2 linked regions of the Noviherbaspirillum saxi genome follow. The protein of the gene in region 1 binds, or shares a complex with, the protein of each later gene. Links are inferred from orthologs where the notes say so. Each region holds a gene or a part of one and is shown in the gene's direction. Other genes may lie near its edges.

Evidence for each region. Proteins that work in one complex are often made in the same cells at the same time.
Region 2: the proteins of D3871_RS14290 (region 1) and xseA are in contact, whole or in part, in a cryo-EM structure (PDB 8TXR), measured with the Escherichia coli proteins. The link is inferred for Noviherbaspirillum saxi from one-to-one orthologs.

What each region holds. Positions count from the first base shown.
Region 1 is NZ_QYUO01000001.1:3,027,979-3,031,911, reverse strand. Bases 1,269-3,933 are described here. They hold D3871_RS14290 (exodeoxyribonuclease VII small subunit), read left to right. Parts: upstream 1,269-2,303; coding sequence 2,304-2,564; downstream 2,565-3,933. Other genes in these bases: dxs (1-deoxy-D-xylulose-5-phosphate synthase), read left to right, coding at 3,471-3,933; D3871_RS14285 (polyprenyl synthetase family protein), read left to right, coding at 2,594-3,469; D3871_RS14295 (aromatic ring-hydroxylating oxygenase subunit alpha), read right to left, coding at 1,269-1,900. Outside these bases: D3871_RS14300 (DMT family transporter), read right to left, coding at 1-598; more of D3871_RS14295, read right to left, coding at 791-1,268. UniProt on the Escherichia coli protein: Bidirectionally degrades single-stranded DNA into large acid-insoluble oligonucleotides, which are then degraded further into small acid-soluble oligonucleotides.
Region 2 is NZ_QYUO01000001.1:2,572,305-2,576,407, forward strand. What follows is about bases 1-2,835. They hold xseA (exodeoxyribonuclease VII large subunit), read left to right. Parts: upstream 1-654; coding sequence 655-2,016; downstream 2,017-2,835. Other genes in these bases: D3871_RS12145 (MotA/TolQ/ExbB proton channel family protein), read right to left, coding at 1-343; sodB (superoxide dismutase [Fe]), read left to right, coding at 2,144-2,722. In the rest of the region: D3871_RS12160 (hypothetical protein), read left to right, coding at 3,051-3,278; D3871_RS12165 (LysR family transcriptional regulator), read right to left, coding at 3,357-4,103. UniProt on the Escherichia coli protein: Bidirectionally degrades single-stranded DNA into large acid-insoluble oligonucleotides, which are then degraded further into small acid-soluble oligonucleotides.

The sequences.
Region 1 (3,933 bases):
CATCTATGGTGTTGGCGATGACGCCTGCCAAGCCGGCCAGCAATCCCATCAGGGAAAAATAAAACACGACCCGGTATTCCGGCTCCCCAAGCTGTCCCAGACGACGCACCTGCAGATAGGCGATCGCGGAAATAAAACCCGAGCCAAGACCGACCAGCCCCGCCAGCCATTGATCGGCATGGAAGGCAGGGCGCAACAGCATGGTCACGCCGATGAAGCTAAGCAGGATGGCGGCCGCCAGCCCCCATTCGAAACGTGTTTGCCCGCTCCACCAGCCGGCGATAAAAAGAATAGCGGCGATCCAGATCGGTGACATGTAGTTCAAGGTCATGCCGGTAGCAAGCGGCAGCTGACCGATAGACCAGAACCACATCCACAATGCCGCGACGCCTATGATCCCGCGCCATACATGGTGCCAGGGCAGGGATGTACGGAAGCTGCCTCCGCGCACGGCGATCAGGCAGCCGAGGAACAAAACCCCGACCAAGCCGCGGTACATCACGATTTCAGATACGGAGTAGATCGAGGACGCCATCTTGACGCAGACGCCCATCAGGGAAAATACGAAGCTGGCAAACAGCATCCAGAGTGATTGCATGGGAAAGGCCGCCAGAGAAGTGCCGGTGCGGTGGTGTTGCGGGGTCTTCGATGATACGCGGATTCTTCCCGGCGAGCAGGCGTGGCGCCATGGCGGCCTTTCGCAGCTATCCAGCAGCTGTCCAAAGTACTGCCGGTGCCCGGAGCATAGCCCTGGGTACCGGCAGGAAACGTGAAGAAGCTCCTCGGACCGTCAGCGCGCCTGCAAGGCAATCTGCCTGCGGTACCACTCGTGGAAATGCTGCATGCCGTCTTCCATCGGCGACTGGTACGGACCCACTTCGCTGGTGCCGCGCTGCATCAGGATGCGGCGACCGGCATCCATGCGCATGCCGATTTCATCGTCTTCAATGCAGGTTTCCATGTAGGCGTCGCGCTCGGCGGCGATGAAATCGCGCTCGAACAGCACGATTTCTTCCGGATAGTAAAACTCCACGACATTGCGGGTTTTTTGCGGACCGTCCGGCCATACGGTCGACACCACCAGCACGTGCGGATACCACTCGACCATGATGTTCGGATACAGCGTGAGCCAGATCGCGCCGTAAGGCGGCGGTTCACCGTTGCGGAATTGCAGCACCTGCTCCTGCCATTTCTTGTACTTCGGTGTGCCGAACTTCGATAGCGCATGATTGACCCCCACCGTCTGCACGCTGTAGTGCTCGCCAAATTCCCAGCGCAGGTCGTCGCAGGTCACGAAGCTGCCCAGCCCTGGATGGAAGGGCTCGACATGGTAATCCTCCAGATACACCTCGATGAAGGTTTTCCAGTTGTAATCGCAGTCATGCACCTCGACATGGTCGAGCATGTAGCCGCTGAAATCGAGATCCCTGGTCACGCCGAGTTTGGACATGATCTGTGCGACATTCACGCCATTGTCTTCGAACAGCAGGCCGTTCCAGTTCTGCAGCGGTGTGCGAGACAGGTTCAGGCACGGCGTTTCGCCAAAATGCGGCGCACCGATCAGTTTGCCCTCGAGATCATAGGTCCAGCGATGCAGGGGGCAGACGATATTGGCTGCATTCCCGCGACCATCAAACATTTTTGCCTGCCGATGACGGCAGACATTGGAAAGCAATTCAATGCCATGCGCGTTGCGCACCAGCATGCGGCCTTCGTTTTCCCATGCCAGCGTTGCATAGTCGCCGACGTTCGGGACTTGCAATTCATGGCCGGCATAACGCGGGCCGTGTTGAAACAGCTGCGTGATTTCGTGTTGTAACAGTGTGTCGTCGAAGTAGACGTTGACCGGAAGTTGCGCGTTGGAACGCGCCAGATTGGCGACATTAGCCAGATCGGACATCCCCACCCCCAAATTAATTTGCACCAACCTAAGAGAGAAAGAATCCGCAAAAACCAGTATCAAATAAGATGAAACGGAAATTTTGGACAGAACCGAGGATTATACCTCAGAGTGTTGCCTGAACGACTGATTGAGGTCCGTCACGTGGAAGGGGAATGAAAGGATGGAGTTGCATGTCTTTTATAAGAATTCCGCTGTGTTCATGAGCGGATAGGAATAAGCCACTGCCGCTTGAATGCGAACACAGTACTCCGCAGAAGTTGCATAATTTCTATCGGTCGTTGATTTTTGTCACAAAACTCATCTTTTGGCAGTCAAAAGTAACTGAATGTTGATTGCTTGAATCCAACTGTATCAAGTGGTTTGTTCTAAAATACCGGGTTAAACTTCAGATTCATCCACTATGTCCAAGAAATCAGTGCCCTCCGAACAACCGGCTTCCTTCGAAGATGCCATGGCCGAGCTGGAGCGGCTTGTCGCCCAGATGGAAGCGGGCGAATTGCCGTTGGAAGCGTCTGTGGCGGCCTACAAGCGCGGGTCGGAACTGGTCAAATTTTGCAGCGGCCAGCTCGACAAGGTGGATAGCCAGGTAAAAGTACTCGAAGGCGACATGCTCAAGCCCTTTGTCACTGATGCCGACAGCGACGCCGGGGCGGAGGAATGACATCGTCTATCGCAAGTTTTGCTGATTGGATGAAACAGGTCCAGTCGACCATGGAAGAAGCGCTTGGTGCATCGCTGCCATCGGACGCGACAGTACCGGCCCGCTTGCATGAGGCAATGCGTTACGCGGTGCTCAACGGCGGCAAGCGCGTACGCCCGCTGCTCGTGTTTGCCGCCGGCGACCTGTTTGACGCCGATGCGGCAAGCTTGCAGCGTGCGGCGGCGGCGCTGGAAATGATTCATGCGTATTCGCTGGTGCATGACGACATGCCGTGCATGGACGATGATGCATTGCGGCGCGGCAAGCCGACCGTGCACGTGAAATACGACGAGGCCACCGCTTTGCTGGTGGGGGATGCGTTGCAGTCGCAAGCCTTCGTCGTGCTGAGTGAAGGTGTTGCAGAAGGCGAAGGCCAGGCAACGCGCCGGCTCGCGATGCTGCGCCTGCTGGCACAAGCGTCGGGTTCGGCCGGCATGTGCGGCGGACAGGCGATTGATCTTGCCAGTATCGGACTCGCATTGTCGCTGGGCGAGCTGGAGCACATGCATCAATTGAAGACCGGAGCATTGTTGCGCGCCTCGGTGCTGCTTGGCGCGTTGGCGGGAAAGACCTTGTCCGATGCCGAAATCGCTGCGCTCGACGCTTATTCCGTGGCGATCGGCCTTGCATTCCAGGTCGTGGACGACGTGCTCGATGCCACCGCCGATTCGGCAACGCTTGGCAAGACCGCCGGCAAGGATGCGGCGGATAACAAGCCGACGTATGTATCGATACTTGGGCTCGCCGAGTCGAAAGCCCTGGCAGATAAATTGCGGGATGATGCGCATCGTGCGCTCATGCCGTTTGGAGAAAAAGCACGGCGTTTGCGGGAAATCGCAGACTTGATCGTGCAACGGAAAGCCTAGCATGAACCTGCTCAAAAATATCGACGTACCGGCAGATCTGAGAAAACTCTCGCGCGCGCAGCTCAAGCCGCTCGCGGACGAATTGCGCGGCTTCGTGCTCGATTCGGTGTCAAAGACCGGCGGACACCTGTCTTCCAATCTCGGCACCGTCGAACTGACCATTGCGCTGCATTACGTTTTCAATACGCCGGAAGATCGCATCGTCTGGGACGTCGGTCACCAGACCTATCCGCACAAGATCCTGACCGGCCGCCGCGACCGCATGCAGACGCTGCGCCAGATGAATGGCATCTCCGGTTTTCCGCGTCGTGACGAAAGCGAATACGACACCTTCGGCACCGCGCATTCATCAACCTCGATCTCGGCGGCGCTGGGCATGGCCCTGGCAGCAAAGACCAAGGGCGAAAACCGTCATGCGATCGCGGTGATCGGCGACGGCGCGATGACGGCCGGCATGGCGTTCG
Region 2 (4,103 bases), 460 kb from region 1 along the record:
TCGCGATGGTGCCGAGCGTGGTAAGAAAGCGCTCGAGCTGATGCGCGGTGCCGCGGCCAGCTTCCTCTATGGTTTCCTTCATCACGTCGCGCGGCGCATCGACATTGCGCAGACCTGCGGCCAGCACACGGCCCAGCGGCGAATTCTGCTCCAGGTTGGTGATGACTTCCGGCCCGATCTTGCCATTGTGATAAACCCGAATGACATCGTCCAGCAGGTTGATGGGCAGAATGCGGCTGCGGCGCAGGTACAATACGCGCTCGATGATCAATGCCAGTCCGATAACGGAAGCGATCAGCAGCGGCCAGATCGGCCAGCCGGCAGCTTGAATAATGGCGAGCAAAACAGGCTCCTTGGGTTCATTTCAGTCGGATGCAGAATGTATCGTGTTGAGCCGATGTGAGCAAGACCGGGACGCCTGTGCATCCTGGCGACTTGTTAAGCGTGCTTGTGGATAACTTTGTGGGCAACACGCCGAGAATGAAGAAAAGTGGTTGATTTTTAAGGCTTTTTGATTTCTGCCCGGAAAGTAAGCATCTTTTGGCATTTCATATAAATCAAGGGCTTACGCCACTTCAAAGTTGATTGTAACCAACTGTGACAGCCAAATGACTCTGTGGTGCGCCTGTGGACAGGTGCCCTTTAGGAACCTGCATGAACATTGATGCCTTGAATGAAGATACCCCTGCAGCGCCTCCAGTGCTGACCGTCTCGGCCCTGAACCAGGCAGTGGCGCGCATGCTCGAACGAAGCTTTCCGCTGGCCTGGATATCGGGTGAAATTTCGAACTTCACGCGCGCCGCGTCCGGTCATTGGTACTTCACCCTCAAGGATGAATCGGCCCAGGTACGCGCGGTCATGTTCCGTGGACGCGCCCAGTACGCGGGCTTTATGCCGCGCGAGGGCGACAAGGTCGAAGTGCGCGCATTGGTCACTTTGTATGCCCCGCGCGGCGATTACCAGCTGAACGTGGAAGCAATCCGTCGTGCCGGCGTGGGCAATCTCTATGAAGCCTTTTTACGTCTCAAGGAAAAGCTGAATGCAGAAGGCTTGTTCGATCCCGCCCGCAAGCGCCCGCTCGCCCTGTTTGCGCGCACGATAGGCATCGTGACCAGCCCGCAGGCTGCCGCCTTGCGCGACATTCTGACCACCTTCCGACGCCGGGCACCCCATGTCAGCGTTATTCTTTACCCAACCCCGGTCCAGGGTGAAGGAGCCGCGCAAAAGATTGCGCAGGCAATTGACACCGCTTCCGCGCGCGCCGAAGTCGATACCCTGCTGGTCTGCCGCGGCGGCGGCAGTATCGAGGATCTGTGGTCATTCAACGAGGAAGTCGTCGCCCGGGCGATCGCGAACTGCGCGATGCCGGTCATTGCGGGCGTCGGTCACGAAACCGATTTTACGATCGCCGATTTTGTCGCCGACCTGCGCGCGCCGACTCCGACCGCTGCGGCTGAAATGGCAGCCGCGCCGCGCGCCGACTGGCTGGCCGTGCTCGAAACACATGCCGACGACCTGACTCGCACGCTGCGGCGCCATCTCGCCGACACTTCGCAGACACTGGACTGGCTATCGCACCGGCTGATCAGTCCAGCCGCACATATTTCGCACGAACGGCTCAGATTGCAGGCTTTGCAAACCCGTCTTGCCCACGCGACCGACACGCCGCTGCGCCAGGCACGTTTCGCGGTTAGCCAGTTGCAAACTCGGTTGCATGCGCAATTGCCCAAGACCGCAAACCTGCGCGCGAAAATCGATGGCAATGCGCGGCGCCTGGCCACGCGCATGACCACCCTGTCCGCAAACAAGCGACAAACGCTTGCGGCGCAGCATGCACAGCTCGAGTTGCTTAATCCACAACGTACGCTGGAACGGGGTTATGCGATGGTGGTCGACCCGAAAGGCCGGATCATCCGGTCGCCCGACGACCTGCACCCACGCGAAACCGTCACCATCCGCCTGGCAAAAGGCGCGGCCGAAGTGGGAATCGCCAGCGTACAACCCACGCTCGATTGATACATTTGCCCAAGGCCGGCTGCAATACTTGGAATAGCATGGCGGGCATGCAGGCTCGCCACTTCCGACATACAATTGAGCTCTTTCAAAAACAACATCAACCGCCCGAAGAAAGAAAGGAAGCCAAATGGAACATACACTGCCACCTTTGCCCTATGCGATGGATGCACTGCAGCCGCACATCTCCAAGGAAACCCTGGAATATCACTATGGCAAGCATCATCAGACCTATGTGACCAACCTGAACAACCTGATCAAGGGCACTGAGTTTGAAAACGCTTCCCTCGAAGACATCGTCAAGAAGTCCTCGGGGGGCGTATTCAACAATTCCGCCCAGGTCTGGAACCACACCTTCTTCTGGAACTGCATGAAGCCAAACGGCGGCGGCGCTCCGAGCGGCGCGGTCGCGGACGCGATCAATGCCAAATGGGGTTCCTTCGACAAGTTCAAGGAAGAATTCACCAAGTCCTGCGTGACCAACTTCGGTTCCGGCTGGACATGGCTGGTCAAGAAAGCCGACGGCTCGGTCGACATCGTCAACACCTCGAATGCCGGCACACCGCTGACTACTTCCGACAAGCCGCTGCTGACCTGCGACGTGTGGGAACACGCGTATTACATCGATTACCGCAATGCCCGTCCGAAGTTCGTCGAGGCATTCTGGAATCTGGTGAACTGGGATTTTGTTGGAAAGAACTTTGCCTGATCCGGCATCGTTTTCCACACAGATCCGATAAAGCCCGCAATGCGGGCTTTATTTTTTTCATGATGCCCGTCAGATCGAGCCTTTCAACGATAGGCCGTAGCTCCCCCTTCACCCCATCCTGCAACCGGCTCCGCGGCATTCCTGTACCCGTATGGCAACGAATACCTCTGGAACGGATGTTGCAACATGCTTCAGCAAATTCCGCACTATGGGAACGGACGCTCTACCGTCGCGGCGTTGCGCCGCCCATCTCCAGGTTGACCGACTGCGGACGGTAAAAAATACAAGCGGCACAAGCCTGCAGGATCGTTTTTAAGGAGCATTACATATGACCATCGACAATCAAGAACCGAATCCCCCGCACTCTCCGCCCGAGATTCCAGTCACGCCAAATCCGGTTCCCGAAATTCCGCCCGTCACCCAGCCGGAACCGGAAGTCGCGCCTCCACTGGATCCGATCGCACCTCCCGGTCCGCAAGGTCCCGAGATCGTGCCCGATCCTTCGCCTCCGGAATTTCCATCAACCGTAGGGCAGGTTACCGCATTGTGGGAATAGCACGTTTACCAGAAACGCTTGCACGCAAATAGCTTGGCATGGGCTGTCGCTTCGTTGCCATAGGCACAAAGCCCCAACTTACTTGCTTTTACGCGCCCGGTTCAGTCTCGCCGCATCACGGTGAAATGCCTCCAGTTGCTGACGCACCACCTGCTGGCCGTTTTCGATCACAAAATCCTGGAATGCGGCGGCCACCGTGGGAATGGCCTTGTCGGTCAGGTGCATGACATACCAGTCCGCTTCCACCGGGTTCTCCGGCATCGGCAGCATGCGCGCGAGGCCTGCTTCGAATTCCAACGTACAGGCATGCACCGACAGGAAGGCGACGCCAAGCCCTGCCACCACCATACGCTTGATCGCTTCATTGCTCGACAATTCGGATCCGATGCGTAACGGATAAGCGGCCTCCTTGAACAGGCGCTCGACCGCGGTACGCGTGCCCGATCCGCGCTCGCGCACCAGCAGATTGGCGTCCATGATATCGGCCAGGGAGACACGCTTCTTTTTCATCAGCGGATGATCGGGACTGGCGATGAAGGCCATCGGATGACGCGCAAAGCGTGCAGCGTTCGTGCGCAACTCGCGCGGCGGCGTGCCCATGATTGCGAGATCGATTTCATGCTTGGTAAGCATGCTGACAATTTCATTGCGATTACCCACTTGCAGCTTGATACGCACGCCCGGCCGCGCCGTGGTGAACTGCACCAGCATCGGCGGCAACAGATATTCCGCGGTAGTGATCGCACCGATACGCAAGGTGCCGCTGATCACGCCTTTCAATGCGGCGACTTCATCGGCGGCTTCCTGCCACAGCCGCAATATCCT